DNA from 3 places in the Pseudoalteromonas sp. J2K-J599 genome. Region 2 is predicted to be linked to each of the others. Evidence: predicted binding sites of a transcription regulator. Region 2 holds the regulator's gene; each other region holds the start of a gene.

Region 1 (11,214 bases), 430 kb from region 2:
GCCAACACTTACAGCAGCACCTACACGTAAACGACCTTGGTCATCTTTACATGCGTCAGGTTTGTCTTGGGCTTTTTGGTAATCTTTTACTGTGATCATGCCTTTGAGTTTAAATTCATCATCAACAACAAGGATTTTTTCAATGCGGTGTTCGTGCATTAAGCCTAAAATTTCTTCGCGTGCTGCGCCCTCTTTAACGGTAACAAGCTTTTCTTTTTTGGTCATAACGGTAGAAACAGGCTGTTCAAGCTTAGTTTCAAAACGCATATCACGACTAGTAACAATGCCTACAAGCACATTATTGCTGTCGGTAACCGGAAAGCCTGAAAAACCTTTGTCGTGCGAAAGCTCAATTGCATCTGCAATTGTTAAATCGGCAGTGACCGTTACAGGGTATGAAACAATACCTGCTTCGAAGGTTTTAACTTTACGTACGTTTTTCGCTTGTTCTTCAATAGTCATGTTTTTATGAATAAAACCAAGACCACCTTCTTGCGCAAGGGCAATAGCTAAACGAGCTTCTGTAACAGTATCCATAGATGCTGAAATAAGCGGCAAGTTAAGTTTGATACCACGCGTTAAGCGAGTTGAAATATTTGCCGTGTGTGGCAAAACAGTAGAATGACCAGGTACTAAAAGTACGTCATCAAAGGTAAGAGCTTCTTTAGCGATTCTAAGCATTTTGGCAACTTCTCACATGTGGATCTAAGATAAGGAATTGCGGCCAAATTTTAACAGCGTTGTTGGCATGAGTAAATAATATTTCGCAAATATTTATGATAATATAGGGTCTATTAGCCTTTCAAGGTTAAATTTGCAGCAGTTTGTTAGGTATTTAGGCAAGGCAGAGCCTATGCAGTGTGGTTATTCCCCATAAATAGGCGATAACGTAGCATCAATTCCAAACAAGCGCTGCCCAAAGGGTTCAGCCTAGGGGCGATTAACTCTTTGTTACTCGGTTTTTACTTAGCCCACTAGGTTACAAACCTCGCGCCGCGATTAAATCGCCCCTAGTTTGAACAAATTTTAATCTACAAAGGTCAATAGACCCTTGCTTTATAAATAGTTTTAGGTTGTTTTTTATGTTTTCGAAGCCTTCGCAGGCGGTTTACACCGTTTCACGCCTTAATAGAGAAATTCGCACAATTCTTGAGCAAGGTTTTGCATCTTTAGTGCTCACGGGCGAAATTTCTAACTTTATTACCCCTGCATCTGGACATTGGTACTTTTCGTTAAAAGACGATAAAGCACAAATTAAAGCCGCTATGTGGCGTGGGAATAATCGCAACCAAAGCTATCGCCCTGCAAATGGCGCGCAAGTTACAGTAAAAGCGCGTGTATCACTTTATGAACCTCGCGGTGACTACCAGCTTATTGTTGAGCATATGGAACCGGCCGGCGAAGGTCAGCTAAAACAAGAATTCGATGCACTTAAAATGCGTTTGGCCGCCGAAGGATTATTTAGCTCTGCGTATAAAAAACCACTTCCGCAAAACATTAATCGTATTGGTGTTATTACCTCTGCAACCGGCGCTGCTATAAAAGATATTTTAACGGTACTTAAACGCCGTGCGCCGCAGCTAGAGGTAATCATTTACCCTGCTATGGTACAAGGCAAAGAAGCACACCTACATTTAATTAATCAAATTGAATTAGCTAATGCTCGTGATGAAGTTGACGTACTTATTTTAGGACGAGGCGGCGGATCACTTGAAGATTTATGGTGTTTTAATCACGAACAGCTCGCACGAGCTATTTTTGAAAGTGAATTACCGATAGTAAGTGCAGTAGGCCATGAAATAGATACAACCATTAGCGATTACGTTGCTGATGTTCGTGCAGCCACTCCATCAGCCGCATCTGAGCTTGTAAGCCCAAATACGCAAGAGTTACACAACAAAGTAACACAATTAGTTAATCGTTTATCTAACGCGTTTAAGCACGGTATTGCCGATAAACGCGCATTAGCAACGCAGTTACAACACCGCCTTAATTTGTGTCATCCGCGTAATCAGCTTAGTCAAAAATCACAACGTTTGGATGAGCTAAGCATTGCGCTGCAACAAGCTATGCGTAATCGTTTTTACCAACAAGAACGCACACTCAATAACTTAACGCCGCGTTTGATGCGCCAATCACCTGATAAAAAACTCGCTTCAGCAAGCCATCAACTCTCGCAATTACAAGCTAGGCTAAACCAAGCTATACAGCATCAGTTACAACAAGCGAATAATAGCTTAGCACTGCAAGCAAGCAGGTTAGATTCAGTAAGTCCGCTTAATGTTTTAGCGCGCGGTTATAGCATCACTAAAACACAGCAAGGAAAAGTAGTTAAATCTGTGGGGCAAATTAAAACAGGCGATGTGTTAATTACAGAGCTCGTTGATGGCTCTGTAGAATCGCAGGTCATACCTATTACTTAATACTGATACAGTTTAAAGCTCTGTACTTAGCAACATTTTAAGTTCGCTATCGCTCGATGTGGAGGTAGTGCTTTTAAATTGTTGCCAAAACTCTTGTTCCATCAACTTATCGTTTAGCTCTCGCCATTGAGCATTACCAAATGTGTCGTTATCAGTAGGAGCGGCAAGTTCAAATTCACATACTGTTTTTTTACATTTTGCACTAACAACGTCAGGAATAATTGATAAATCAGCTGTTAATAAAAAATCTTGTAATGCCATTTCAGTACGATAAGCCCATTCTTCGTCGCGCGTTTGATTTTCAAATTTATCACGTAAAATCTGCTCAAAATCTGAAGGGCTCCTCATTTTCTTTAAAACACTTTTGAGCGCCGCTTTCTGTTCGGCGAGTTGCTGCTTAAGCTGAGTTACTTGCTCTTCTAAAGGTAGTTCATCAAGCATTTGGGTTTCTGAATTGGTTGTAGGCGTGTCTTCAGTGGGCTCTATACTAGCGACTTGCTCAGGTACTGCAGAGTCTGCATTACTCAATACCTCATTACTTTGTTGTTCAGTATGAAGCTTTTGCTGTTTTTCATAACTTGGCTGCGACTTAACAGATTCTGGATGACTTGAAGCTGCATTAAAGTAGCTCCAAGTTAAACCTACACCCGCAATAAACCCAATCCCTAGAGCCAATAAACTATTTTTGTTCATGTTAATTCCTTTTAAGTTTTATTATTTTTAATTACCTATAGCATTGCACTCGTGTGCGATTCGTTTTCAGGCTCAGGATTTGCTAAAAAGTTTTGGTTCATACTTTGCGCCGGACACTCACAATCCGGTCGACCAATAATTTTAGCGGGTACGCCAACAGCGGTTGTGTGTGGTGGAACATTGCTAAGTACAACTGAGCCCGCGCCAATTCGTGCGCCCTCACCTACTTCAATATTACCAAGTACTTTAGCGCCGGCGCCAATTAATACGCCCGCTCTAATTTTGGGATGACGATCGCCCTGCTCATTGCCTGTACCGCCAAGCGTTACAGATTGCAAAATTGATACGTTATCTTCAATTACCGCTGTTTCACCAATAACAATACCGGTTGCGTGGTCAAACATAATGCCTTTACCCACTTTACATGCTGGGTGAATATCGACCCCAAACACTTCAGAGTTACGGCTTTGGATAAAGCGCGCTAGCTCTTTGCGATTTTGTTGCCACAAACAATTAGCCAAACGGTGCGCCTGAATAGCATGAAAACCTTTTAGATTTAATATAACCGTAAGATAGGTTTCTGATGCAGGGTCGCGGTCTTTTACCGCTTTAATATCCTCAGCAACAAAAGATAGCATACGGTCACATTTTACAAATGCTTGATCGAACAGCTCTCGGATAGTGAATGCAGATACCACCGCATCAGCCAACTTATTAGCAACAATAAAGCTCAATGCCGAACCTAAACAATCATGATTTAAAACACATGAATAAACATGACTTGCTAATAATGGTTCACGTTTTACTACATCGTTAGCTTCGTCGCGAAGCTGTTGCCAAATTGCATGACGCATAATACTGCACTGCCTTAAGTTGATATAAAATAGCCTTTTCCCAAGTCTAACGGATTTAGCCACAAAGGTGTTAATCCCTTAGTTATTTGTTCTGGTTATTAGATATAACTAGTACTCAGAAATGATATTTTAAACACTTACCTATTTTTTAGATTAAGTTATACGACAGTAGCTAAAATGAACAATACAGACTTAAAATATAATAAATTAATAAAAATCAAAAGCTAACAACATATGACAGTTCATCTGTCATATGCCAAAATACATACTGGCGTACAGCTGACGGCGTAAATAACAAAAACAAACGCTAAATTAGCATCATCAACTCAACAAGGATAACGATGATGAAAAACGATATATTAAATACAAAAAAATTAGGTTACAAATTTTACTTTCAAGATGGCGACAACCAAATAGCCTGTTTTGGAAGCTACTTTACAGGCAAAGAAGAAATCTACGTTAACGATGATTTAGTTAGTAGTAAGCGTAGCGTTGGTAGAAAAAGCACGCATACATTTGAGTTTAAAGAACATAACTACCAAGTTAAATATCACATGCTAAATATCATCACTGGCAAGCTTGAATGTACTTTTTTTAAGAATAATGAGCAAATAAAGCAGCAAGAACAAACTGTACTTCCTTTTATTAAAGATCCGAAAAGAGCTGTCCTCTTTTTTTCTGCCTGTGTACTTGCCGGATACTTAGGTGGGTATTCAACCTTCATGCTAATTGACTTAGTGATGGGTAAATAAACGCATGCAACTTAACTCTAAAACAATAAAAAAACTTAGGCAGCAATTTAATTGGACGCAGCAGCAACTTGCCGATGCCTGCGGTGTAAGCTTACGTACCGTTCAGCGTGTAGAAAAAGAAGGTGCGGCATCAAAAGAAACCACAATGGCTTTATGCGCAGTATTTGAAGTGCGACAAGGCGAGCTTATAAAATTGGACGACTTAGAAGTAGATGAAACGGTTAAAGCCCAATCAACGCAAAAGTTTATTGTAGCTATTGCTATAAGCTCTTTAATTAGCTTTACACTTGGAGTTAGCTGTATGCTATTAATAACGAGCTTATGATATTAATAACAAGCCTATGCTTTGGCTTAGAGTATTAATATAAAATGCCCCAGAGCTTTAAGCACTGGGGCATTTTTTATACATTTAAAGATAGTTTAAAAACACTTAAATTATTGAAATACTTTATCGACTTTCATCACTTCAATATTTTTTGCAGGAATTGCCAGTTTATAATCAGCAATCACTTTATCCTCAGCAACCAACTCAGCAGGTTTATTAGTGTTGTAAACCATTGGTGAGGTTTGCTGCGATGCTAAACGTTTTTGCATATCAGCGCCGTCACCAGTAATAAATACATAGTGAACATTGTCTGTTTGTAAGTTTTCTTTAATAACGCGATTAACATCAGCAAGCGTTAGCGTTTTAAGTTTATTAGTTACGTAACTTACAAAGTTATCAGTGTTGTAAAATTCGCTATCAAGCGCGTAACCTAATTGGCGATTTTGACTTGCAACCATTTGCGGCACAAAGTTAATTAAAAAATTACGCGTAGCTTCAAAGTCATCTTCGCTCATACCATTTTTAATTAGCTTATCTAGCTCAAACAAGGCGGTACGTGTTGCAAAGTGCGCATCGTTATTAGAGCGAAGTGGGCGTAACCACACTTGAAATATTTGCTCTGAGCGCCCTAGGTTTGCATCTGGCTTGGTTTGAAACATACCACGTGGAAAGTATTCAATATATGCGTAATCGCCATAGTTCATGCCGCGAGTTTCACGAATGCGCTCATATAAAAAGCTGTTAGAACTACGGTGCTCACCAAAGTACGAACGCACAAGCCAAAGGGCTGTCCAGTCTTCGCTACTTCTAATTGTATCAATAGGGAAACCAAACGATACCGCTGTCGATTGCGCTGACTTTTCTACAATAGTTGCATGATGACCTTTAAGCGCTGGCGCATCAGGAATACTTAAACGGCTTTGCTCACCCTTTGGTAGCGTTGCAAAATCGCTCATCATTTTAGCTTTAAGGTTTGCAGGCACAGCCCCAATTAAGCCAACCGTGAGTTTAGATTGCGTAAGCTCGCTGTTATAAAACGCTTTAACATCATCTAGCGTCAACGCTTCTAAATCCGAAATATCACCGTAGTTGTAACTTTCGTAAGGGTGATTTTTGTAAAGTGCACTGTATAGCACTTCTTTGCCTAGCTCTTCATCGTTAGATGCTTTTAAGCCTGATTTAATACCATCGATCATTTCTTTTTTAAGGCGTTTAAAGTCATCGTCTCTAAAGCCTGGGTTTAATAATTGATCGCTCACAAGTGAATACCACTGCGCTGCATTGTCTTTATGAATACGCCCTTGAAACGACAGCATTTCTTTATCTATTTGATAACCAAAGCTACCTGCAAGCGGATAAAGTGCTTTTTGAATATCTTTATAGCTTGTCGCCTCTGAGCCACCTTGTGCAAGCATAGCCGCAGTGAGCGCAGCAACACCTTTTTTGCCTTGAGGGTCGGCAGCCGCGCCGGTATTGAATAAAAAGTTAACATCGATTAACGGCGAGCTATTGGTTTTATCAAGTACTTTAAATGCAGGCTTCGCAGGTGCTTGTTCAAGCTTTGCAGTAAGCGCATTTAAATTAACTTCTTGCTCAAAACCTGGGGCTTTATCAAGTGCCGACATTGTTAATGTGGTACGTGCCTTATCAGTAAAGTATTTATTAGCAACGGCTTTAATATCTGCGCTGGTGATGTTATCTGCCGATTTATACAGCTGGTTTATAACCTCAGGATCGCGCTCAAAATGCATGTAGCTGGCAAGGGTTGATGCAATCGCTTGCGACGAATCTAAGCCATTAATAAAGCTGTATTTAAGATTCGATTTTAAATCACTGAGCTTTTGCTCATCAACAAGCTCAGTGCGTGCTTTTGCATAAGTTCGATTAATGGCATCGCGCGCAGTGGCTAAATCGTCTGCGTTTTCTACTTTAACAAATACGTGTAATAAACCCGGATCTTTAGTCTCTGGGTTATAGGTAAACATTTGGCTGGCAATTTGTTTGTCGACCACTAGCTCTTGATATAAATCTGAATTATTTGAAAAATAAAGCTGTGAGATTAAATCGAGTGCCGCTCTGTCTTTTTTAGCAGGCTCCCACGCAGCGCCTTTGTACGATACAAGTAACCAATGCCCTGGTAGCGCTTCATCTTGCTGGTGCAAATATTTTGGTGCTTGTTGAACAGGTTCTGCTTTAATGTCAGCAACATAGTTACCCTTTTCCCAGCTGCCCCAATGCTTTTTAACCATTGCCATTGTTGCTTGTGGGTCTACATCGCCCACGATGACAAGTGACACATACTCAGGCTTATAAAACTTAGCAAAAAACTCTTTACCATAGGCCATTTGATCAGGCATGGCTTCTATGTCTTTAAAAAAGCCCATAGTGGTGTGTTTATACGTGTGCTTATCAAACGCTTCTTCGCGTACAGCGCTTAATAATTTACGAATTGGGCTCGCGTTGTTTTTTAAGTACTCACCTTTTACCGTTTGTGCTTCTGTTCTAAATTGCTCTTCGGTGTAGGTTAAGTTTTGAAAAATATCAGCTTCAAGCTCAAGTACTTTATCAAGATGCTGCTTTGAAAAGTTTAAATGGTAATTTGTGTAATCGTTTGTTGTATAAGCGCGGTTATCAACACCTGAATTTTTTAATATGTCTGAGTACACATCTTCAGGGTATTTTTTTGAGCCTTTAAACATCATGTGTTCAAAAAAGTGAGCAAAGCCTGTTTTGCCCTCTTCAACTTCGTTACGAGATCCAACCGATACCGGAATTTGCAGCGACACGACATCAGGGTAATCGGTTTTAACAACCATGACACGCAAGCCGTTTTCTAGCTCTTCAATTAAGTAATCTTGTGAAAAAACACGGTCATCAGCTTTATTTACTTGTTCTTGTTGTGCTGTTGTTTGCGTGCTTTGGTTTTGTTGCATGGCGCAACCTGTTAACGCCAGCGATACCGCTAAGCTGGTTGCTAATAATTTAAATTTCATTGTTGTCCCTTTTTAAATTGAGCAAATTTGTTGTCAGATTTAACTCTTTAATTATGCCCCATAGCCAATAAATATAAGAGCCCCAAGGGAATTTATTATGTAAACAACTGTGTCAATTATAAATTATGGGAACAAGCACTATGAATAAACATCATGTTAATTGAAAAACTTTCATTAAATAAATCTATCTAGACGTCTAAATGGCTGCTATATTAAATCCATCAAAACAAACTTAGCTGGAATGAGGATTATGGCTTTATCACTAAAAGAGAAGATAGTGGACACCAATCAAGGTGTTTATCTTATTGGTACTACCCCGCCTAAAATTGGCACCGATAAAGCGCAATTAAAAACCATTGCAGAAAAGCTATTAGGTCGCTTACACGAAATTGAATACGACGGCGTGATAATTTACGACATTCAAGACGAAAGCAGCCGAACTAACCAAGACCGCCCATTTGCGTTTAAACAAACCGTTGATCCGCGTGAATACAGCCATTTACTTCGTAATTTATCTGCACAAGATGTAATTACTTATAAAAGTGTGGCGCAGCGTGGTGTAGGCGAATTTAAAGATTGGCTAAGTGAAACTAAAAACGACTACGATTTACAAAATGTTGTTTTAGTAGGTAGCCCATCATCGATAGGCGATATAAAGCTAAGCTTGCCAGATGCTTATAAAGCGATGGCTGAGCAATCAGATGATTTCTTTTTAGGTGGCGTTACGATTGCCGAGCGCCATTCAAGTAAACAAAATGAGCACGAACGATTAATAGAAAAAACAGCACAAGGTTGTCAGTTTTTTATATCGCAAGCTGTTTACGATGCACAAGCTACCATAGAGCTAATTACTAGCTACGCACGTACATGTAAAGCACAGGGTATTACACCTCAACGTATTATATTAACGTTTACCCCGTGCGGCGGCGAAAAAACCTTAGAGTTTATGCAATGGTTGGGTATCTCAGTGCCAGAGGCAACAAAATGGCGCATGCTTGATGCAGACAATACATTAAGCGAATCGGTCCGTATTTGCCGCGAAAACCTCGACTTAATACTTAAAAGCTGTGCGCATTTAGATGTACCGCTGGGCTTAAATATTGAAAGCTTAACAAACCGTAAAGAAGAAATTGATGCATCAATTAACTTATACCGTTTATTAAAAGCTATTATGGAATTAAACCTTGCTGAAAAGCTAATAGCTTAAAGGCTAGGTAAGAGCTAATTAACACCCTTCTTGGCAAGCCTCATGGCTTGCTTTTTTATGTCCGTACTTTGAAAAATAAATTAAGAAGTACAAGTAAAAATTTGCAGCTTAAGCTATTCATTGAAGCTATTTTTGGTTATTACTCTCAAGCCTTTTTAAGGCAAACCCCATAGAGGAGCACATAACACCAAAAATAAAACCTATCGCAGAAAAAACTAGCCAAGTTTTTGAGGCATGAGTCATGACGAACTTCCTTTTATTATTTTGCTTTTTTAGCGAGCCTATACGCTTGTTTATTTTTATACATTGCGTGGTCTGCATCATTTAATAGCGCTTCAAAGGGCTGCTTTTGTTTATTAGTAAAACTATAACCTATGCTGAGCGATAAATCGCAAACCTCTTCTTTGAGTAAAGCTTTTGAATACTCAGAGGATATTTTATCCATGATGTAGCTAATTTTACTTTTATCGCTTAATTGCATTACTGCAACAAACTCATCACCACCTAAACGCCCTACTATATCGGCATCTCTTAAATGTTTTTTTAGCGTATCTGCCAATATAATTAAGGCTTTGTCGCCCACTTCATGTCCGCAGGTGTCGTTTAATTTTTTAAAGTCGTTTATATCAATAAACAAGCAACATACGTCGAAGCCCAAACGCAGTGCTAAATTAAGCTTTTGCTGAGCTAGTAAGTTAAGTGCTCGGCGATTATAAATACTCGTTAATGAGTCTAACATGGCTATTTCGCGCATTTGCTCATAGCTATACACAAGCGCTAGGTCGTCTTCAATTAAATCGCGTAGTTGCTCTATGAGCTCAAAGTATTCATCGGTATAGCTAGTTATTTTAGTGTCTTTTAAGCATAGCGTGCCAAATACTTCACCTTCTGGCCAATGAATAGGTAAGCCTAAGTAGGATTCAACACCGTCCTCAACTACTTCTGGGAGGGTGTTCCATGCATCGTTATTGCTTGCATCATTAACATATAAAATATTATTAGTTTCAGCGACGTGCCGACAAAAAAGAGGTGTTTGAGGAGGAAGTATCGGGTTGGTTTCAAAGCTTGAGCCACCTTCGTTATTTCTAATAACAACGCGATAGCCTTTGCTTGTTGCCTGAACTATATAACCAGACGGGGCTGAAAAAAGCCCCGTGATAAGGTCCATTGTTTTTTGCCATTTATGCAAAGATATTTGGCCATCAACACCAGAGAATGCCCATTTATCAGTTTCAAACATTAACTTTACCTCGGCTATTTAATAGCTCCAGTATAGGCAAAAAAGTAAAGTAAAAGCTATTATTTACGGCGTCTACTTGGCTCTCTTTTACCCGTAATGCGTTTTTTATCGCGATCTTTTCGAGATTTATTAGTATTTTTACGATTATCTTTGGGCTTTTTATTTAAGTCAGGCTCGTAACCTTCTAACCACTGCGGCGTTAAACGCGTATCGAGTAATACTTCAATTTCTTCTAGCAGCCATTGCTCATCAAGACTTACCAATGACATAGCAAGTCCTTGTTCACCAGCACGACCTGTACGGCCAATACGGTGCACGTAATCTTCGGCAATGTAAGGCAGTTCAAAATTAATTACGTATCTAAGTGTAGAAATATCTAAACCACGCGCAGCGACGTCGGTTGCAACAAGTACGCGTGTAATACCCTCTTTAAAGTTTTGCAATGCACGGTCACGTGCGCCTTGCGATTTATCGCCATGGATTGATTCGGTTTTTAACCCATCTTTACACATTTCTTTAGCGAGCTTATCAGCCATTTGTTTTGTGCGAGTAAAAATAAGCACTTGGCGCCAGTTTTTCATGCCAATCATGTGCGATACAAGTTCGCGCTTACGGTCTTCATCTACAGCGTAAATAACTTGCTCTACTTCAACCGCAGCTGAGTTACGTTTATCAACTTCAATTAGTTCTGGGTTTTTTAGTAGTTTTTTACTGAGTTCAAACACGC
Region 2 (11,214 bases):
CGCTTTTTCTTTGCTGAACCTTCTTTTACTATATCTGTTGGGCTTGCTTGCACATCAAAACTACTACGAACAGCTAGCTTAATATCGCTGTTTTTAAGTGGCGATAGTGTTTTTGCGTGTAATACAGGGTTACCCAAACGAGCTAATAAATTAGCTTGCCCGCGACAAATTTTGCCGTATTTAATCGCTTTTTTAACCTTACGAGGATCAGTGCTAAACACTCCCTGTGTATCGGTCCAAATACATACTTGCTTAGCATTACAGTAATTTGCAAGTAGTGTTGCACTATAATCGCTACCGTTGCGTCCAAGTGTTACGGTCTCACCTTTCGTATCGGCGGCAATAAACCCAGTAACAACATTTATCTTATTAGGTAAAATTGACTGTCGACATTGCTGCGCATTTTGCGCATGCATTAATTCACCATCGTTTAAGGTAAAAAGACTACGGGCATCTTGAGCACACGCCTCAATATTTAGCTGCTGTAAATAAGTAGCGAGTAAACGTGCTGACCACAGTTCCCCATGCGCAAGTAACGCAGCCTCTTTTAGCTGCTCAGCTTGAGCAAGTTCTGCAATATTACTAAGCTCGGTATTTAGTGTTTTAAGTGCGCAGCGCTTTAAATCAGCTTGTAATAACTGCTCAATTAAATCGCTTTGATGGTTATTTAACTGCAGTAAAATATCAGCGACAGCTTGCGTGTCTTGCAGCTGATAACTTTGCCACAACGACACAAGTGTATCTGTAGTCTTACCTGCAGCAGATACCACAACACAGTCACCCGGCTGAGTATGCCCAATAATTATTTTAGCTACGCTTTGATAGCGCTCACTAGAGCTTAAGCTTGAACCACCAAATTTATGTACACAATTGACCATATTTATACCAATTCGCTTAATTAAGTTGTCTATTTTGAGGAAAGAAAACCGTATCGATAACAAGGCAAAAATTTCGTTATTTAGTTGTTCTATATTAGGAATTTTTAACGATTTTATCGTGCGGTTTAATCCCTCAAATTGATTAGGGCGTGTTGTTCTTTGTGGATTGAAATTTGTTCAATCTAGGGGCGATTAAATCGCGGCGCGAGGTTTGTAACCTAGTGGGCTAAGTAAAAACCGAGCAACAAAGAGTTAATCGTCCCTAGAAAGAACCCAAAGGGCAGCGCATGTTTGGTATTTATGCTGCGTTATCGCCTATTCATGGGGAATAACCACACTACATAGGCTCCGCCTTGCCTAAAAACCAAACATACTGCTGCAAATTCACCCACCAAAGATCAACACGCCCTAGGTATTATTGCGGATTGGTATTACTTACCAAAGCGCTGGACGGGCTGCACTTAATTTAACGTTTCCACCAGAAGTGCCAGCACCTTTGCCTACACGGCCAACATTTTTATTTTGCCCTGGTTTTACAAGTTCAAATACTCGTTCAAAGTCAGCTATTAAATCGTGTATATCTTCAATCCCAACCGAAATACGAATAAGCGTATCGCCCACACCCGCCTCTAAACGTGCCTTTGCCTCCATGCCTGCGTGCGTCATAGTTGCGGGGTGACAAATTAAACTCTCTACGCCACCTAGTGACTCAGCTAAACTAAACGTTTTAAGACTAGTTAAAAATGCTGCGGCGTCGTTTATATCGCCTTTAATATCAAAACTAACCATGCCACCAAAGCCAAGTTGTTGTGCTTTAGCAAGCTCATGTTGAGGATGTGACTCAAGTCCTGGATAGTAAACTTGGCTTACAAAATTGGAGCTTTCAAGGTACTTAGCTATTGCTAGCGCATTTTCTTGGTGCTGCCTTAAGCGCACATTTAAAGTACGTAGACCACGAAGCGTTAAATAACTATCAAAAGGGGCGCCCGTAATACCAATATTATTTGCCCACCAAGCAAGCTCATCACCAAGCTCTTGTGTTGCAGCAATAACAGCGCCGCCCACTACATCTGAGTGCCCGTTAATATATTTAGTAGTTGAATGCACCACAATATCTACACCAAACTTAATAGGGTTTTGTAAGGCAGGAGACAAAAACGTGTTATCTGCGGCAACCAATGCACCGCATTGCTTAGCAACATCGGTAACCGCTTTAATATCGGTTAAACGAAGTACTGGGTTACTTGGAGTCTCTATCCAAATAAGCTTAGGTTTAATTGCTAAAATTTGTTGAAGGCTTTCTTCTTTTGTTAAATCTAATACTTCAAGCTTCAATAGTCCGCGTTTTTGTAACGATGTAAATAAACGATAGCTACCACCATAACAATCATGTGGAATTACTAACGTGTCGTCACTGTTAAGTAGCTGAGTAGCTAAATGCACGGCAGCCATACCAGTGGCCGTAATTATGCCACGAGCGCCGCCTTCAAGCTTAGCAAGCGTCTCTGCTAAAATATCACGATTAGGGTTACCACTGCGGCCATAATCATACTCACGCTTAGTATCAAAGTCGGCAAACGAATAAGTCGTTGATAAATAAATTGGCGGCACCACTGCACCATGATGTTTATCAGCATCAACGCCGTTACGTACAGCAATGGTCGCTTTGTTTTTTTCGCTCATATTCGTCACCTGATTAATTTGGATGTTTAGACGTCTAAAAGAGTAAGTTATCCGTTTTAATAAGTCAAAGGATTTTAAAGCTCTAGATGGCTAAAGTTAGGAAAGGCGTTTGCTAGTACCACATTTTAGCTCACAAAAGTGAGCTTATTTTTACATCCCAAATAGGCTTATTAAGATAGATCGGTATCTATTATTTGACTATCTTTTTTAAATCGATAGAATTTCACGCATATTTACACGCTTTTTATACCGTGTGAGAAATTAATAATCTGAGGCAACGATACATCTTATGGCTAAATGGAATGGTGAGTATATTCACCCATACGCAGAACACGGGAAAAAATCAGAGCAAGTTAAAAAGATCACCGTTTCGATCCCGCTAAATGTATTAAAAGTTTTAACGGATGAGCGTACGCGTCGTCAAATCAACAACCTTCGCCATGCAACAAATAGTGAATTGCTATGTGAGGCGTTTTTGCATGCATTTACTGGTCAACCTTTACCAAATGACGATGACCTACGTAAAGACAACGCAGAAAAAGTACCAGAAGAAGTTAAAAAGATAATGCAAGAAATGGGTTTAGAAGTGCCTATTTTAAACGAAGAATAAATCGTTACCTTTTTAGTCAAAAAACCTCAGCATTGCTGAGGTTTTTTGTTTAAGCGTTATATATTACGCCATATAATTTTCAGGCAAATCAATTTGCGCAACACCCGACTCTACCGCAGCAAGTGCTACAGCTTTAGCTATACGCGGTAGTAAACGCGGATCCATTGGTTTTGGAATAATATACTGCGCACCAAACTCTAGTTTATCTACGCCTGCGGCTTTTAAAACTTCTGCAGGTACAGGCTCTTTGGCAATACTACGAATAGCCTCAACTGCAGCAATTTTCATTTCATCGTTAATCGCGCTTGCACGTACATCAAGTGCACCACGGAAAATAAACGGGAAACATAAAACATTGTTAACCTGGTTAGGGTAATCAGAGCGCCCTGTTGCCATAATTAAATCGTTGCGTGCGCCGTGAGCAAGTGCAGGATCGATCTCTGGATCTGGGTTTGAACAGGCAAACACGACCGGCTTTTCTGCCATTAGTTTTAAATCTTCGGCAGCTAACAAGTTAGGACCCGAAACACCAACAAACACATCAGCATCTGCAATTACATCTTGCAATGTGCGTTTATCGGTATTGTTAGCAAAAAGCTGTTTATATTCGTTTAAATCATCGCGACGAGTATGAATAACACCTTTGCGGTCAAGCATATAAATGTGTTCACGCAGTGCACCACACTTAATTAACAGTTCCATACACGCAACTGCAGCAGCGCCTGCACCTAAACATACAATTATTGCATCTTCAATTGATTTACCTTGTACTTCTAGCGCATTTAACATGCCGGCAGCCGTCACAATGGCGGTGCCGTGTTGGTCGTCATGAAAAACAGGAATGCTACAACGCTCTATTAATGCTTTTTCAATTTCAAAACACTCTGGTGCTTTAATATCTTCAAGGTTAATACCACCAAATGTGTCAGCAATATTGGCAACCGTGTTAATAAAGTCTTCTGTTGTTTTGTGCTTTACTTCAATATCAATAGAATCAAGCCCTGCAAAACGTTTAAACAATAACGCCTTGCCTTCCATTACGGGCTTAGACGCTAAAGGACCTAAATTACCCAAGCCCAAAATTGCAGTACCATTAGTGATAACCGCAACCATGTTACCTTTACCGGTATATTTATATGCATTTGCAGGATCTGCGGCAATTTCACGTACAGGCTCAGCGACACCTGGGCTATAAGCTAGGGCTAAGTCTTGAACTGTTTCAGCTGGTTTTGTTAGCTCAATGCTAATTTTACCAGGTACGGGATGTGAGTGATAATGTAGTGCTTGTTCACGAAAGTCAGACATAACGCGATGGTATCCTGCAATTTAAGTTAAAGTGAGAGGTGGAGTCTTGGGGTACGATACCCTTATTATTTTTAAATTCCAAGCAATATCAGGTCTATCCTGTTATATGCTATATCCTTTAATTTTAAGAGGTTTTTCAGTAACTTTGCAGGATTATATAAACATTTGATAAATAAAAATTCACCAAAAAAGTAAGTTTTGAGGTGCGTTTATGTCTATTAAAATATTAAAAAAATGTATGTTTAACGTATCATCATAAACTTAAAATAACAGCCTACTACACTACTTTAAAAACAGATAAGCCCACGTTAGCTACTTTTATCAACCTAGTTAAAATTTGTACTATTTAAAATATAGAGAATATCTATCAATTTGTCTGCAAAGGTTTATGCATACTCAGAATAAGAATAGGAAATAGTTATGCAAGGTGTGATGTAGCTCGAGCAAGCTAAATAAGATAAGAAGTAGTAAGTTTTAGACACAAAAAAAGCACCCTAAGGTGCTTTTTTTAACTAAACAGCAATAATTACTTCTTGCTGCTAAGTGCACCGAAGCGCTTGTTGAAGCGATCAACACGGCCGCCAGTGTCTAAAATCTTTTGCTTACCAGTGTAAAACGGGTGACACGCAGAACATACGTCTAAGTGAATGTCTTTACAAAGAGTTGAGCTAGTTTCGAATTTGTTTCCGCATGAACATGTTGCAGAAATTACTTCGTACTTAGGGTGAATACCTTCTTTCATAGGAACCTCTAGTTAAGGCCGCATCGCTCTCCAAACCCGAAGTCTGGCACCATACGTCGTTAAAACAAATTTGTTGGTGGCGGATTTTATCCAACAACCTTCCCCTGCACAAGTATTTATTTATCTTTTCGCTAAAAAAGTGAACAATCTCTTTCTCAAGTACTATTGCTAGTAGGTTTTTAGCGGTATTTTTAGTACATTACAGCATTAATTTTACGGGTTGAGTTGTTATGAGTTTTGTTGAAGTTGCTATTAAAGTCCCGCTTCCACGCACCTTTGATTATAAAATAGAAGAGCAGCTCAGTGGCTTATCAACACCCATACTACCGGGCATGCGGGTTTTAGTGCCTTTTGGTAATCAAAAAAAAGTAGCTGTTGTTCTGGGTATTAAAAACAGTACCGACGTCCCTTTAGATAAAATTAAGAATATTATAGAGGTAATAGACGATACCCCTATTTTAAGCGCCCAACATTTAGAACTCCTTAGCTTTACTGCCCGCTATTATTGCTATCCCTTAGGCGAAACTATTCACATAGCGCTACCGAGTGCACTTCGCCAAGGTGAATCGCCAGATAAAACCAGTATTAACATGGTTGCTCTGACAGAAAAAGGCGCAAAAGTACCGTCATTAAAAGCCAAAACACAGCTCAATTTATTAAAGCAGTTATCGCAATCGGGGAAATCATCGTTAACCGAATTAAAAGCTCTTGGCTTTAGTAAAAAAACAATAGATAGCCTAATAGATAAAGAACTCATTACGCAAACTGTTGAACACGATAACCAATGGCAAAGCGTTGCACCAACTGTCGGTAGTAAACCTGTACTTAATAAAGAACAAGCGGTTGCCTGTACAGCAATAAATCAAAGTAATGGATTTAGCAGCTTTTTATTAGAAGGTGTAACTGGCAGTGGTAAAACAGAAGTGTATTTACAGTGCCTAGAAGAAGTACTCAAACGTGGCGAGCAAGCATTAGTATTAGTGCCAGAAATAGGCTTAACGCCACAAACTGTAAACCGTTTTCGTCGCCGCTTTCCTGATACACCCATTATGCTTTGGCATTCAGCCCTTACCGACAACGAGCGATTGCAAACATGGCGTTTTTGCGAAAAAGGCAGTTGTGCAATAGTTATAGGCACACGTTCGAGTATTTTTCTGCCATTTTTAAAACTCGGTATGATAGTTGTCGATGAAGAGCACGATTCATCATTTAAGCAACAAGATACCCTTCGTTACCATGCTCGTGATTTGGCCGCATACAGAGCTTTTCAGCATAAAATACCACTTATATTAGGCAGTGCTACACCCGCACTTGAAACACTTCACAAAGCAATTAATAACAAATATCAGCTACTAAGTTTAACCGAGCGCGCGCAAACTGCGACAGATAACCAATTTAAGTTACTCGATATGAAAGGCCAACCCGACCAAGCAGGTATTGCACATGCAAGCCTTGCAACTATGCGCCAACACTTAAATCGCGGTAAACAGGTTATGGTTTTTTTAAATCGCCGAGGTTTTTCACCCACTCTTATTTGCCATGAATGTGGCTGGCTAAGTGAATGTAAACGCTGCAGTACCAGCGCCACATTTCATAAAGCGATTGGGCAAATGATTTGTCATCACTGTGGCGATCAATACCCTGTTCCTCACCAATGTCCTGATTGTGGAAGTACGCAAATATTTCCAAATGGCAAAGGTACAGAGCAAATTGAAGAGTTTTTATCGACCGAGTTTCCAGATACACCCGTTACTCGCATAGACCGCGATTCAACTCGCCGTAAAGGCAGCCTTGAAAAAGCACTAGATGAAATAAACCTAGGCGGTGCACGCATTTTAGTTGGCACACAAATGCTTGCCAAAGGCCATCACTTTGCAGATGTAAGCCTTGTTATAATTTTAGACGTAGATAGCGGTTTATACTCATGCGACTTTAGGGCGACAGAGCATTTAGCACAGTTAGTTACTCAGGTCGCGGGGCGAGCTGGGCGTTCAGGGGAACCTGGCCAAGTATTATTACAAACACACTTTCCAGAACACCCGCTTTTACAAGACTTAGTCAATAATGGTTACCAAGACTTTGCTCGCTTTGCACTGAGTGAACGCGATGATGCAGACTTACCACCCATTACAAATATGGCTATTGTCCGTGCACAAGGACACAGCATTAAGCTAGTCGTCGATTTTTTGACGGATTTGGTTCCTGTGAATGGGGTATCTGGTATACAATTGCTCGGTCCGATCCCTGCTCCACTTGAAAAAGTCGCAGGTATGTATCGTTTTCAATTACATATTCAAGCGCAAGATCGCCGCATATTACATCAGTACCTTGCGCAAATGGTTGATTATTTAAGTTCAAGTAAACTTGCACAAAAAGTACGCTGGAGCTTAGACGTAGACCCTATAGACATGATTTAGGTTAAGGCCAAAATAACACCATGGCACAGCACGATTATATTAACAAAAAGCCTGCAGGCAGAAACAGTAAAAAAAACGCACCCGCTAAAAAACCATTTCCTATTCTTTTAGCTGTCATAGCCATCTTACTCGTCGGTGGTTTTGCTTATACATTATGGTTTATTAAAAGTAATGCAGATCCAAAACTTGTCGAAAAACAAGCAAACCCCACTGCGCCCGCAAAAGTAGAAGTGGTTATTCCACGCACACCAGAGTTTATTAAAGAAATTAGAAACCACGAGATTCAAGTTGAAGTGAAAGAACTTGAGCAAAAAGGCCCTTACGTTATGCAGTGTGGTTCGTTTAAAACCCACGCACAAGCGGAATCGCTAAAAGCTAAAATAGCATTTGCAGGCCTCATTTCTGAAATAAAACAGGCTGAAGGCAGCAATGGTACTTGGTATAAAGTGCGCTTAGGCCCTTATAAAACCAAACGCCAAGCCGAAAGTGATAAAAACAAACTTAAACGTGTAAAAATAGTCGGCTGCGGAATTTGGGGCTGGACTTGAAAATAAACCATTCACCCATATAACCTCTTCATAATCGTTTTTTACGAGTTGCCTCTGCAGCTCGATGATGAGGAATAACATGACTACTATCGTAAGTGTACGCCGTGGCGACAAGGTTGTAATTGGCGGCGATGGCCAAGTGTCTCTTGGTAATACCGTAATGAAGGGCAACGCCCGTAAAGTTCGACGTCTTTATAATGGCAAAGTAATCGCTGGTTTTGCCGGCGGTACTGCTGATGCCTTCACTCTTTTCGAACGCTTTGAAAGCAAATTAGAAATGCACCAAGGAAACCTAACTAAAGCCGCAGTAGAAATGGCTAAAGATTGGCGCAGCGACCGTGCACTTCGAAAACTCGAAGCTCTGCTCGCTGTTGCAGACGAAACAGCCTCTTTAATTATTACCGGTAATGGCGATGTGGTTCAACCTGAAAACGACCTAATTGCAATTGGCAGTGGTGGTAACTTTGCACAATCAGCTGCAACCGCCCTTTTAGAAAATACAGATTTAAGCGCTCGTGAAATAGTAGAGAAAAGCTTAACTATTGCAGGCAACATCTGCGTATTTACTAATAACTTCCAAACAATCGAAGAATTATAATAGGAACTATCATGTCTGATATGACCCCAAGAGAAATTGTTCACGAGCTAGATCAGCACATTATAGGTCAGGCTAAAGCAAAAAAAGCAGTGGCTATCGCACTTCGTAACCGCTGGCGCCGCATGCAACTCAAAGAAGATTTACGCAGCGAAGTAACACCAAAAAACATTTTAATGATTGGTCCAACCGGTGTAGGTAAAACAGAAATTGCCCGCCGATTAGCAAAACTTGCTAACGCACCCTTTATTAAAGTAGAAGCGACTAAGTTCACTGAAGTTGGCTATGTTGGTAAAGAAGTTGAGACTATCATCCGCGATTTAGTCGATGTATCAATTAAAATGACTCGCGAACAGCAGACTAAGAAATTTAAACATCGCGCCGAAGAAGCAGCAGAAGAGCGCATTTTAGATGCCCTTTTACCACCAGCGAAAGATCAATACGGCGAAACGCAGCGTGATGATAACTCATCAACTCGCCAAACGTTCCGTAAAAAGCTACGTGAAGGTCAGCTAGATGATAAAGAAATTGAAATCGATTTAGCACAAGCACAACCAAACGTAGAAATTATGGCGCCTCCTGGTATGGAAGATATGACCAACCAGCTACAAAGCATGTTTCAAAACATGGGCGGCGATAAGCGCACTAAGCGTAAACTAAAAATCAAAGAAGCCTTCAAACTATTAACGGAAGAAGAAGCCGCTAAATTAGTAAATCCTGAAGAGCTAAAAGAGCAAGCTATTTTTGCAGTAGAGCAAAACGGTATTGTGTTTATTGATGAAATAGACAAAATTTGTAAGCGCGGCGATTCTTCAGGTCCAGATGTGAGCCGTGAAGGTGTTCAGCGCGACTTACTACCGCTAATTGAAGGTTCAACTGTAAATACTAAGCACGGAATGGTTAAAACTGACCATATGCTGTTTATTGCCTCTGGTGCGTTTCAGATGGCAAAGCCATCAGATATGATCCCAGAGCTACAGGGCCGCTTACCGATTCGAGTAGAACTTGAAGCACTTACTGCAGATGACTTTAAACGCATCCTTACAGAGCCTCATGCATCGCTTACCGAGCAACAACGAGAGCTGCTTAAAACTGAGCAGGTATCGATTGAGTTTAGCGACGATGCAATTGAGCGTATTGCCAAAGCAGCTTGGCAAGTTAACGAGAAAACCGAAAACATCGGTGCTCGTCGTCTACACACTGTAATGGAAAGATTGATGGAAGAAATTTCATACGATGCTTCTGAAAAAGCAGGCTCGTCATTAGTAATCGACGCCGCTTATGTTGAAAAACACTTAGGTGCACTTGTTGAAGATGAAGACTTAAGCCGATTTATTCTATAAAACGAATATAAACGTTATACTAAAAGCCTCCAGATTGGGGGCTTTTTAATGGGATATATTAAATGAAACACGTAACAAAAGTGCATTACCACAGTGTAAGTAAAAATCTAGATGTTTACTTTGATGATGACAGTAAAGCTGTATTTAGCTGTGAGTTTTTACGTGTACACTCCCCTTCAGCTGAAGTGCAGGGCCATGGCTCTGGCCCAATGAAGCTAGTACTTAATAAGCAAGCTGTAGGAATAAAAAGTATTGTACCTGTTGGGCATTACGCACTTCGTTTAGATTTTGACGATGGCCATAACAGCGGACTATTTAGCTGGCGCTACTTTGAAAAACTACAACAGCAACAAGATACATTGTGGAGTGAATATTTAGTGCGGGTAACTGAACACGAAAAAAGTAAAGATAGCGTGCCTATAAAGTTTGTTCCTTAAACTTTATAGACCCGCACTATTAGGGGTTATTACACCTTAAACTTATCAATTGCAGTGAATAGAACACGAGCCTGCTCAGAGACTTCTTCACTTGTCTGCGCATTATCAGCAGCATGTCCCGAAGCATCTTGTGCAATATCTCTTATACGTACTACGTTTTTATTTACCTCAGACGCTACCTGACTTTGCTCATCAATCGCAACTGCTATTTGAGTACTCATCTCCATGATAGTTTGTACATCTTCGGTTATATCACCGAGTAGCTCACCGGCTTTAATAGCCTGCGATGCACTTTCATCTCCTTGCGAGCGGCACTGGTGCATAATACTAACCACCTCTTGAGTGCGTTGTTGCAGGGTATTAATAATCCCCTCTATTTCACTAGTCGATTCTTGCGTGCGCTGAGCAAGTGAGCGAACTTCATCTGCCACTACTGCAAAACCACGCCCTTGCTCTCCAGCTCTAGCCGCTTCAATTGCAGCGTTAAGCGCTAATAAGTTGGTTTGATCTGCAATCCCTCGAATTACATCAAGCACTGAGCCAATGGTTTCGCCGTCTTTTTCTAATTGCGATACAACACTTGATGCATTACCTAACGAACTAGACAAATCTCTAATATGTTTAACCGTTGAGTCAACTTCACTGCGCCCTTGCTG
Region 3 (11,214 bases), 1.3 Mb from region 2:
TTTGATGCGTTCCTTTTTATCAATGAATCAATAAACTTGGACATCTGAATTACTACATCTTCACTAGCCCAAAGAGCAGCAAGGTCGTAAGCTTTTAAAAAGTCAGCTTTTTCTTGCGGAGACGCTGAATTTCCTGAGTTTACAAACACACGCATAGCAATCATCAGGTTGGTGTATACATCTCTGCGCCTAACTAATAACTCATATTCTCTTGTTACATTGGCTCTTTCATTTTCTAAGATTTTCTTAGCCCATAAATCCCCTAGCCACTTAGATAGAGCGAAGACTAATACAGCGCCACCACCAAGACTAATCCCGATAGCGCCAACAATTTCCATTAAAGCTTGAAAACCCAAAATATCTCCTTGATTGCTAATAGCTTTATTAAAGGGCGCCTTCCTTATTTTAGCGCGAAAGCGTCCCTATTTTATGAGCTTATATCAATAGCAAAAAACATAAGTTATTGCTAGCTATATATATGGGTTATTTCGTCATCTAGAAAAGGGGAAAGTATCCTCTTAGTCTTACTTATCTGACGGCAAACCTCCTGAATTACCGCTTCACGCTCTGAGCTGCCATGCAGGTAATATTTAAATCATATAATTATAAAACGTTACTTCCTCGTTCATTTCATTCAAAGCGCTTTACTCATAAACAAGCTGTAAGGATCTAACTCATAATCACCAAATAGTTCGCATTCTTTAAAACCAAATTGAGTGTAAAGCTTTTGTGCGGGCAAAAATGCCTTTGCCGTGCCGGTCTCTAACCTTAACTTTTTGTAACCTCGCAAAGTGGATTGCTCAATAAGATGCGTGAGTAACTTAGCGGCTGTGCCTTGGCGTAAATAGTTGCTTGATGTGCGCATTGATTTAATTTCGCCATGCGTTGTATTTAGCGTTTTTAAAGCGCCAACACCCGCTAAATTATTATCAATCCATAAGCTATAAAAAGTTATATCGGCTGAGTGAGTTTACTCACATCAAGTGCATGTACGCTCTCAACAGGTGAGTGCTTTAGCATATCGTTATGATGCGCCTGTAGTAACTTTATCACGTATGGGTTTGAAAGCTCGCCTGTTCTTATTTCCATTTACAGCTCATTTTTTCGTGTATTAATATTTAATATAAAGCGCTAATAACTTTATATTTAACTCATCATTACTAGAAGCTAAAACACTACCGACTGATTTCGAGTGTTCTAAGTCCCCTATTCGCATCTCAAACTTTTGATTATCAAAACTATCAATAAAAATATGTACTTCTTTATCCTCATCATAAAATGATGCGAAGTTGTCTATAATGAGCATATTAAATATCATAGTTTCTTCCTTGTAGATTAAACATAAAATAATGATTACCTAAGACAATTTAAAGTTACAAGGTTTATAACGAAGGATTACTATAAATTTTAAAATATTGATAAAAAATATTCTTTCTCGAAACTCCTTTAAGTGAAGAAACAAGAGGAAGTAAGAACTCCTTGCTATCTAGTATTTCTATTTTCCATTTAGCATCGCCAATAAAATGAAAAGTTAACGTGTTCGAGTTTTGAATATTATAATTTCGAAAAGTTCCCGTTGAATACATGCTACCAATCGTAGCTGAATCAACAATATCAAGGCACTCATTTAAGAGATGGATATGAAGCATATCCTCGTAAGGAGTATCATCCGTCATAAAGACAAGGTATTTACAACCGGCTTTAATACAAAGCTCCAAATAAGTACCATCAACAACTTTATCTGTTTGCGTATTATTTAAAAAGATATAGCTCTGTTCTGGAGACTTAGGGATTGTCTTAAATACTTGGCTTTCCATTATGATCATCTTTTTCACCTAGCTATTACTTTTGACAGGCTAATTCTCGCCCACCGCAGGCTATCGTGGTCCACACTAGTCGACATTTGCAGAGATCGTTTGGTTTGTACCTCAAACCTAAAATCACATCAACTTCCACACTACAAACGCAACGGCAAATCCTACTAAATACACCAAACCTAACCACGTTAAACTACGTAGTAAAACGCTATGCTTAATAGCAGGCTCTGATCGCACAAGGCTAAAGTTGAGCCATGCAAATACAGGCGTTGTAACAAATGAAAGTGTCATAGCAAACGTAAGCATGGGGCCAAGGGCTGATTTAAAAAATAAAATAACGGCCATACCGGCAAATGCTTGTAGTATTAACCAAATATTTAAGCTGTGTTTTGATTGCCCAAAGCCAAGTAGTTTATGAGATTCGCTAAGCGTACGGGCGTAGCCATCAAGCACGGTGAGTGTAGTGCCAAACATACATAAAAAGGCGATTGCTGATACAAGCGGCCTTGCCCACTCGCCTATTGTTAATGCGTACATATCAATAAGCTGCTTGGCAAACGCGACACCGCCGAGTTCTATACTACTGGTTTGCCCGTACTGCACTAATACACCTAAGCTAAAAAATACCAAGGCTAAGCCAGCTGTAAGCCAGTAACCTACGTTAAAATCGAACAAGCCTTGGCTTTTAGAAACTGTTTGCTGCGCTTGTTTTTCTTTTAGCCATAAAGAACTTAATGCAGATATTTCGATAGGTGCTGGCATCCAGCCCATTAAAGCCACCATAAAGCTAAGCATGGCAAGTTCATACGGTGAAGGACCCACATAATCAGCAGGTGCCATTGGGCCGTTACTAAATGCAATGGCAAGGGCAATCAAAGTAGCGAGCGTAAGCAGCCCCATAATGCCTTTGGCAACGTTATCTAGCGCTTTAAAGTGTCCAAGTAGTAATATAACTAAACATACACCGAGCAGCATCCAACAAAGTAAGGTTACTTCGATAACCACAGGTAAGGCGTAATGCAGTAAGCTTGCGGTAAGCAGTAATACGCCAGCGGTATTAACAACAGCGGCTACAATGTTTAAGCCAATAAAGCTGTAAAAATAAAACGGGCCTTTACTCTTATAGCCCTCCACTAGGCTATTTTTAGTCGCGAGTGTGTATTCCATACCAAAGCGAAAAAACGGATATTTTAAAACATTAACAACGAGGATAAGCCAAAATAGTTGCCAACCAAATATTGCTCCAGCTTGCGTAGAGGCAACTAGGTGAGATCCGCCAATAGCGGCTGTTGCCATGAGTATTCCAGGTCCAAGCGCACCTAGTCGAGACTTCCATACTGCTTTTGTTGTGTGCATTAATTTCTCAAAATATGTGTGTTATACGCTGCTTTTATTAATTTTTTTGATTAATAAACTGCAAGAACGCATAACTTACCTAAATTACAGGCAATAAAAAAGAGCCATACGGCTCTTTTTTACAATACTTTGGAACTAAATTTTATTTAAGATCCATCTCTTGGATGATCTCGTGTGCGATTTCAGGTGTAGTGCTAACAGGCTTTTCGTGTAAGTTTGCTTTTATCTGCCCTTTTCGATGTTTTAGTGCCGCATCGAGTTTTTTAGCTGCGCTTGCAATGGCTGGGTACATAACTTCGTTTTCCCCTTTTACCGATATGCGCGTGCCTTCGTAATTAGTGCTAATTTCAGCTTGGATTTTATGATGCTCTTTAGACAAAATAATATCGAGTGCAATAAGCGATGGAAAGTGGCTCTCGATTTTTGAAAATTTTTCGTTGATGTGCTCTCTAATAGAGTCAGTAACTTCAACATGGTGACCAGAAAGATTAATTTTCATAGGGTATCCTTTTATTTGTTACCTCATAAATAGTATTGGGGGCTATTTAGATTAACACAAGGAAAAAAGAGAGATATTTGAGGTTTATTTGCGGTTTTTGGTGATTTAAATCATACGTTGCGCAAAATTTATGCAAAGCCCATAGTGCATGGGCTTTCAGACGTCTAGCTGTATTGATTAATCTGTGTACGAACAACAGTAGTCAGCAAAATCAGATACTTTTACTTTAAAGCTTACATTTGCATCAACATTAAACGATTCACCTGCGTTAAATGTTTTCCAATCACTTGCCCCTGGTAATAAAATATCCCATTGGCCAGCTAAAAGCTCCATGCACTCTTTTTGGTTTGTATCAAAAACAAACTCACCTGGTTGCATAAAGCCTAACGTTTTCGCTTCGCCATCACCTAAAATAACGGTACGACTTGACACTTTTCCGTCAAAATATACATTGGCTTTTTTTACTACACTTACGTTATCGAACTTTGGCATTTTTAGCTCCTGCTATTAATTTAAGATTTTTATTTATAAATTTTATCGCACTACCTTGCCTGATAGCTTACTTTCTTGCAAGGAAAGCAGCATTGTTCAAGGTGAAGTTGCTTCATGTAAGGGCATAAAAAAACCCGCAACATGTGCGGGTTTTTCAATTACTTACTTTATTTAATCAAAGCGATTAAAAAAGCTCGTTTGCTTTGCTTACAATGTTTGCCACTGTAAAACCAAAGTGCTCAAACAGCTCACCAGCAGGTGCCGACTCACCAAAGGTAGTCATACCTACTACTGCGCCATTTAGACCTACGTACTTGTACCAGTAGTCAGCAATACCTGCTTCTACTGCTACGCGGCGTGTAACAGATGCCGGTAATACGCTTTCTTTGTACTCTGCGCTTTGATCTTCAAAGGCATCAGTACATGGCATAGATACAACACGTACCTTTTTACCTTGGCTGCGTAGCTCAGTTGCTGAATCTTGTGCTAGTTGCACTTCAGAGCCCGTCGCAATGAAAATAATTTCAGGGTTGCCGTCACAGCTAAGGATGTAACCACCCTTTTTAACGTCTGCTAATTGCTGTGCGTCACGCGCTTGTTGCTCAAGACCTTGGCGAGTAAAGATTAACGATGTAGGACCGTCTTTACGCTCAATAGCTTGTTGCCATGCAATTGCCGACTCAACTTGGTCACATGGGCGCCAGTTGTATAAGTTAGGCGTTAAACGCATGCTTGCAATTTGCTCTACTGGTTGGTGAGTTGGACCATCTTCACCTAAACCGATTGAATCGTGCGTGTATACAAAAATGCTTGGTTGCTTCATTAATGCAGCCATACGTACGGCATTTTTTGCATATTCAACAAACATTAAGAACGTAGCACCGTAAGGAATAAAGCCTTTATGAAGGGCAATACCATTCATAATTGCCGACATACCAAACTCACGTACACCGTAGTAAATGTAGTTACCGCTTGCATCGTCGTGTGTTAAACCTTTAGAGCCATCCCAAATTGTTAAGTTTGAGCCTGCTAAATCGGCTGAGCCACCCATAAATTCTGGTAATAACGGACCAAATGCGTTTAATGCATTTTGCGATGCTTTACGAGACGCTGGGTTTGCAGGGTTTGCTTGTAATTGCTCAATGTACGCTTGAGATTTTTCAGCCCAATCGCCAGGCAGTTCGTTATTAATACGACGCTTATATTCAGCTGCAAGCTCTGGGTATGCTTTTGCGTATGCTGCAAATTTTTCGTCCCAGCTTGATTCAAGCTGCTGACCTTTTTCTTTGCTATCCCATTGTGCGTAAATATCATCAGGAATTTCGAACGCATCGCCAGTCCAACCTAAGAATTCGCGAGACGCTTTAATTTCGTCATCACCTAGTGGTGCACCGTGACAATCGTGGCTACCAGATTTATTAGGTGAGCCGTAACCAATAATTGTTTTACAACAAATTAGTGATGGTTTATCGGTAACACTTTTAGCTTCTGCAATTGCAGCACTTATAGCATCGCTGTCGTGGCCATCAACACCACTAATTACATGCCAACCGTATGCTTTAAAGCGAGCTGGCGTGTCATCTGTAAACCAACCTTCTACTTCACCATCGATTGAAATGCCGTTGTCATCCCAAAATGCAACAAGTTTACCCAGACCTAATGTGCCTGCAAGTGAACCAGCTTCATGAGAAATACCTTCCATAAGGCAGCCATCGCCCATAAATGCATAGGTAAAGTGATCAACAATATCGTGACCTTCGCGGTTAAACTGTGCAGCTAGCGCTTTTTCAGCAATTGCCATACCTACGGCATTTGTGATCCCTTGACCTAATGGACCCGTAGTAGTTTCGATTCCTGGTGCATAGCCATATTCAGGGTGACCTGGTGTTTTAGAATGCATTTGACGGAAGTTTTTAATTTCGTCCAGTGGTAAATCGTAACCACTTAGATGCAATAGAGAATAGATAAGCATTGAACCGTGGCCGTTTGAAAGAATAAATCTGTCACGGTCAGCCCACTCTGGATTTGTTGGGTTGTGTTTTAGATAATCGCGCCATAATACTTCTGCGATATCAGCCATGCCCATAGGGGCTCCAGGGTGACCAGATTTGGCCTTTTGTACTGCGTCCATTGACAAGACGCGAATAGCATTTGCAAGTTCTTTGCGAGATGGCATGAATTCTCCTACCTTTATGTGTATTTGCGCGGGTATTTATGTGTTTGTTTATGCACCCAAGTAACTTGGGTTTGTTTATATCGACCATTCTTACTTATTGTGGGGGCTGTGTGCAATTAAAAACCCTATAAAAGTGAGGCATTATGAATATTTTTTAAGACCAAAAAGTTATTAGTAATTTTATTTAGACGTCTAGGCGTAAAAACACTATGCAAGGTGTTTTGTTTTCGATAAAATACGCCCCTTAATTTTTTAGCGCTAATACCGACGTTTGTGAAGCGCAATATTTGTGAGCAGAATTACAATGGCAAAACATTTATTTACTTCTGAATCAGTTTCTGAAGGTCATCCGGATAAAATCGCCGATCAAATCTCTGATGCGGTACTTGATGCTATCCTAGAGCAAGACTCTCATGCCCGTGTTGCGTGCGAAACTTACGTAAAAACAGGTATGGTTATGGTTGGTGGTGAAATCACTACTAGCGCATGGGTTGATATTGAAGAAATTACACGTAAAACAGTACGTGAAATTGGCTACACGCATTCAGACATGGGTTTCGATGCAGATTCATGTGCAATTTTAAACACTATTGGTAAACAGTCTCCTGACATTAACCAAGGTGTTGACCGTACTAGCCCAGAAGAACAAGGTGCTGGCGACCAAGGTCTTATGTTTGGTTACGCATGTAACGAAACAGAAGTACTAATGCCTGCGCCAATTACTTACTCACACCGTTTAGTACAGCGCCAAGCGCAAGTACGTAAAAGCGGCGAGCTTAACTGGTTACGTCCAGATGCAAAATCTCAAGTTACTTTTGCATACGAAAATGGTAAGCCAGTAGGTATTGATGCAGTAGTACTATCTACTCAGCACAGCGAAGACATTTCGCAAAAAGATTTAGTAGAAGCGGTGATGGAGACTATCATCAAGCCGGTACTTCCTGCAGAGCTTATTACAAGCGCGACTAAATTTTTCATTAACCCAACGGGTCGCTTTGTAATTGGCGGACCAATGGGCGATTGTGGTTTAACAGGTCGTAAAATCATCGTTGATACATACGGTGGTATGGCTCGTCACGGTGGTGGTGCTTTCTCTGGTAAAGATCCATCAAAAGTTGACCGCTCAGCTGCATACGCTGCACGTTACGTTGCTAAAAACGTAGTTGCGGCTGGCCTTGCTGATAAATGTGAATTACAAGTTTCTTACGCAATCGGTGTTGCAGAGCCTACATCTATCAGCGTTGAAACGTTTGGTACAAGCAAGTTAGAAGAAAGCCGTTTAATCGAGCTTATTCGTGAACACTTTGACCTGCGCCCTTACGGCTTAATTCAAATGCTTGATTTAGAGCGCCCTATCTACCTTCCTACAGCGGCTTACGGCCACTTTGGTCGTGACGAATTCCCTTGGGAACGTACAGATAAAGCTGATGCACTTCGTGCAGCTGCTGGCCTTTAAGCTAAAAGTGTTGAAGTAAATTAAAAACGGCCCTTAATAGGGCCGTTTTTGTATCTAAAACTTATCAGTTACATTGTTTGTAGTGCGTCTACAAAATAACTATAAAATCGACCTCGAATTCTTTTGTACTTTAGGTATATACTCATTTCATTATAAAAGCTTTAGGGATAGTTAAATGGCCGATAACTTTCGCGTTATATTTGCAGGACTTGCCGATAACGTTGACATAAAAACAGCGTGCGCAAACTTAGCTGCAAAATTAAAAACGTCAGATGAAAAAGTAGCTCTTTTTTTTAAAGGTAAGCCGCTGTTTGCGCCAAGCGATAAAGACAAAGCGTTAAAACAGACTAAGTTATTAGCAAGCCTAGGTATTAAAAGTAAGCTGCAAGCTGTTTCAAATGCGATTCAAAATAGCTCCCCCGCAGCTGCAAATAACAACCAACGTGATGAACGTATTTTTGATGCACTTGATTACATCACTAGCAGCTTAATACGCCTTGAAGAAAAGCTAGATGAGCTAGAGCAACGCCTTCCTGAAGCTCAATTAAATACACCAGACGAAAGTGTAGACGAATGGCAAAATGACGACCTAATGCTAGATGAGGATTTAGCTACTCCTAAAAAACGCAGTAACTTACTTTTATATTCATTGATTGCAACTGCCACCATTTTGCTAGTTGTACTTGCTGTTTTTTTAATTTTTCCCGATTTATTCTCTTTTTAAAAATGGCTAATTAGTTTAATGAGCAATGAACGCGCACAAATAAGAGCTGAAATTCGTAACACCCGTAAAAACTTGTCAAATAATCAGCAAATAATTGCTGCGCAATCGCTAAAAATGAATTTTATTCAACACTTAAAAAGCGAAAACATAACGAATTCAAAGCATATTGCCATTTATTTAAGTAACGACGGAGAACTAGACACTTCATTGTTAATTAAAGAATTATGGAACTTAAACCATGCTGTTTATCTACCTATAATACACCCATTCAATGGCGCTAATTTACTATTTCAGCGCTATGAGAAAAACTCACCCATGAGGGCAAATCGCTATGGTATCTTGGAGCCTAAGCTGAACTGCTCTCAAATATGCCCATTACCAGCGCTTGATTACCTCCTTATGCCATTAGTGGCATTTGATAAACAAGGTAATCGCCTAGGAATGGGAGGTGGGTTTTACGACCGGACATTGGCACGTTTACATGAACAAAATTGGCAAAAACCGCAACTAATTGGCCTTGCACATGAATGCCAAAAAGTTGATGCTCTACCAATCGAGTCATGGGACGTACCACTTGAAACCATTATCACCCCAGATAAAACATACTGTTGGTAACATTTAATTTTGGTTACTAGCCGCATATTTCTGACATACATGAGCACAAAGCAATGACACAAGACGAATTAAAAAAAGCAGCTGCCTGGGCAGCACTCGAGTTTGTAAAAGAAAACACCATTGTAGGTGTCGGTACAGGCTCTACTGTTAATCACTTTATTGATGCCCTTGGCTCAGTAAAGGACACTATTGTAGGCGCTGTATCAAGCTCAGAAGCGTCAACTGCACGTTTGGAAGCGTTAGGTATTGAAGTGTTTGAACTTAATAACGTTGATGCTTTAGATGTATACGTTGACGGCGCTGACGAAATAAACGCTCAAAACGAAATGATTAAAGGCGGCGGCGCAGCGCTAACACGTGAAAAAATAGTAGCAGCAGTTGCAAAACAGTTTGTGTGTATTGTTGATGACACAAAGCTGGTAGATACATTGGGCGACTTCCCGCTTCCGGTAGAAGTTATTCCAATGGCGCGCAGCTACGTTGCACGAGAATTATTAAAACTTGGTGGTGACCCTGTTTATCGCCAAGGCGTAGTTACCGATAATGGTAACGTTATATTAGATGTATTTAACTTAAAAATTACCAATGCCAAACAACTTGAAACACAAATCAATTCAATTGTTGGCGTAGTTACCAACGGCCTATTTGCGATGCGAGGTGCTGATAAAGTGATTATCGGTACCAAAAATGGGCCACAAATTAAATAGGATGAGGTTATGAGTAAGGTATCGTTAGCAAAAGACAAAATTAAAATTCTCTTGCTTGAAGGTGTTCACCAAAGCGCTGTTGAAACGCTAAAACGTAACGGTTACAGCAATATTGACTACGTTAAAACATCCTTACCTGAGGACGAGCTTAAAGAGCGCATTAAAGATGTTCACTTTGTAGGACTTCGTTCTCGTACTCATATTAACCAAGCCGTATTAGACTCAGCTGAAAAGCTAGTTGCTATTGGTTGTTTTTGTATTGGTACAAACCAAGTTGATTTAGATGCAGCACGCGAACGTGGTATTGCTGTATTTAACGCTCCATTTTCTAATACTCGTTCAGTTGCTGAACTTGTACTTGGCGAAATTCTACTTTTATTACGTGGTATTCCAGAGCGTAATGCAGCGGCTCATCGTGGTGGCTGGTTAAAAACAGCAAATGGTTCGTTTGAAGCACGTGGTAAAACATTAGGTATTATTGGCTACGGTCACATTGGTACTCAGCTAGGTATTATGGCTGAAAATATCGGTATGAACGTGGAGTTTTACGATATCGAAGATAAGTTATCACTGGGCAATGCAACACAAGTTCATAACCTTACTCAGCTGTTACAACGCTCTGATATTATTAGCTTACATGTACCAGAAACACCGCAAACTAAAAACCTTATTGGTACAGCAGAACTTGCAGTTATGAAGCAGGGGTCTATTTTGATCAATGCATCACGCGGAACTGTTGTTGATATTGATGCTCTTGCAGAAGCGCTTACAGAGAAAAAACTAAGTGGTGCAGCAATCGATGTGTTCCCTACTGAGCCAAAATCTAACGATGAAGAATTTGTATCGCCACTGCGCCAATTCGACAATGTTATTTTAACGCCGCACATTGGTGGTTCTACACAAGAAGCGCAAGAAAACATTGGTATTGAAGTAGCGGGTAAATTGGCTAAATATTCAGATAATGGCTCAACTATTACTGCGGTTAACTTCCCTGAAGTATCGCTACCTGAGCTTGCTAATCGTAGCCGTTTATTACACGTACACCACAACCGCCCAGGTGTACTAACGCAAATTAACCAAGCGTTTGCACAGCACGGTATTAATATTGCTGCGCAATACCTACAAACAGACGCATCTATTGGTTATGTAGTTATTGATGTTGATACAGATCAATCTGAAGTAGCACTTAAAGAACTGAGCGCTGTTGAGGGTACAATTAGAGCACGTATTTTACATTAACCATTCTTTGATATTAAAAAAGGGTCCTTATGGACCCTTTTTTGTATTTAGATTACATATACTTTCTCAAGTATTTTTTGAATACCGGATCTGTTGCAGCCAACTCTTTTTGCTCAGCTAATATCTCTTTTAA

Evidence for each region. Region 2 encodes MetJ, which represses methionine synthesis genes. Its sites were predicted from a motif close to TAGACGTCTAGACGTCTA; they were not measured.
Region 1: AC5NT5_RS03770 (methylenetetrahydrofolate reductase) is a predicted target of MetJ. The motif match lies at 8,230-8,247, and genes of this name have one in related genera.
Region 3: metK (methionine adenosyltransferase) is a predicted target of MetJ. The motif match lies at 6,526-6,543, and genes of this name have one in related genera.

What each region holds. Positions count from the first base shown of each region.
Region 1 covers NZ_CM200271.1:830,155-841,368, reverse strand. Annotated here, with positions in the region: gene guaB (IMP dehydrogenase) at 1-681, opposite strand, end outside; gene xseA (exodeoxyribonuclease VII large subunit) at 1,083-2,423, shown strand; gene AC5NT5_RS03795 (hypothetical protein) at 2,436-3,116, opposite strand; gene cysE (serine O-acetyltransferase) at 3,152-3,970, opposite strand; gene AC5NT5_RS03785 (hypothetical protein) at 4,315-4,722, shown strand; gene AC5NT5_RS03780 (helix-turn-helix transcriptional regulator) at 4,727-5,047, shown strand; gene AC5NT5_RS03775 (M16 family metallopeptidase) at 5,158-8,040, opposite strand; gene AC5NT5_RS03770 (methylenetetrahydrofolate reductase) at 8,291-9,247, shown strand; gene AC5NT5_RS03765 (sensor domain-containing diguanylate cyclase) at 9,507-10,487, opposite strand; gene AC5NT5_RS03760 (DEAD/DEAH box helicase) at 10,547-11,214, opposite strand, start outside.
Region 2 covers NZ_CM200271.1:403,578-414,791, reverse strand. Annotated here, with positions in the region: gene metL (bifunctional aspartate kinase/homoserine dehydrogenase II) at 1-878, opposite strand, end outside; gene metB (cystathionine gamma-synthase) at 1,314-2,561, opposite strand; gene metJ (met regulon transcriptional regulator MetJ) at 2,851-3,171, shown strand; gene AC5NT5_RS01825 (malic enzyme-like NAD(P)-binding protein) at 3,235-4,476, opposite strand; gene rpmE (50S ribosomal protein L31) at 5,003-5,218, opposite strand; gene priA (primosomal protein N') at 5,449-7,635, shown strand; gene AC5NT5_RS01810 (SPOR domain-containing protein) at 7,656-8,183, shown strand; gene hslV (ATP-dependent protease subunit HslV) at 8,263-8,781, shown strand; gene hslU (ATP-dependent protease ATPase subunit HslU) at 8,793-10,121, shown strand; gene AC5NT5_RS01795 (gamma-butyrobetaine hydroxylase family protein) at 10,184-10,558, shown strand; gene AC5NT5_RS01790 (methyl-accepting chemotaxis protein) at 10,588-11,214, opposite strand, start outside.
Region 3 covers NZ_CM200271.1:2,881,695-2,892,908, forward strand. Annotated here, with positions in the region: gene AC5NT5_RS13030 (hypothetical protein) at 1-356, opposite strand, end outside; partial or broken gene AC5NT5_RS13035 (GNAT family N-acetyltransferase) at 635-1,089, opposite strand; gene AC5NT5_RS13040 (hypothetical protein) at 1,112-1,318, opposite strand; gene AC5NT5_RS13045 (hypothetical protein) at 1,383-1,817, opposite strand; gene AC5NT5_RS13050 (NRAMP family divalent metal transporter) at 1,941-3,113, opposite strand; gene hpf (ribosome hibernation-promoting factor, HPF/YfiA family) at 3,316-3,672, opposite strand; gene ppnP (pyrimidine/purine nucleoside phosphorylase) at 3,850-4,164, opposite strand; gene tkt (transketolase) at 4,349-6,340, opposite strand; gene metK (methionine adenosyltransferase) at 6,645-7,796, shown strand; gene AC5NT5_RS13075 (hypothetical protein) at 7,972-8,520, shown strand; gene AC5NT5_RS13080 (5-formyltetrahydrofolate cyclo-ligase) at 8,539-9,135, shown strand; gene rpiA (ribose-5-phosphate isomerase RpiA) at 9,189-9,842, shown strand; gene serA (phosphoglycerate dehydrogenase) at 9,852-11,081, shown strand; gene panP (pyridoxal-dependent aspartate 1-decarboxylase PanP) at 11,134-11,214, opposite strand, start outside.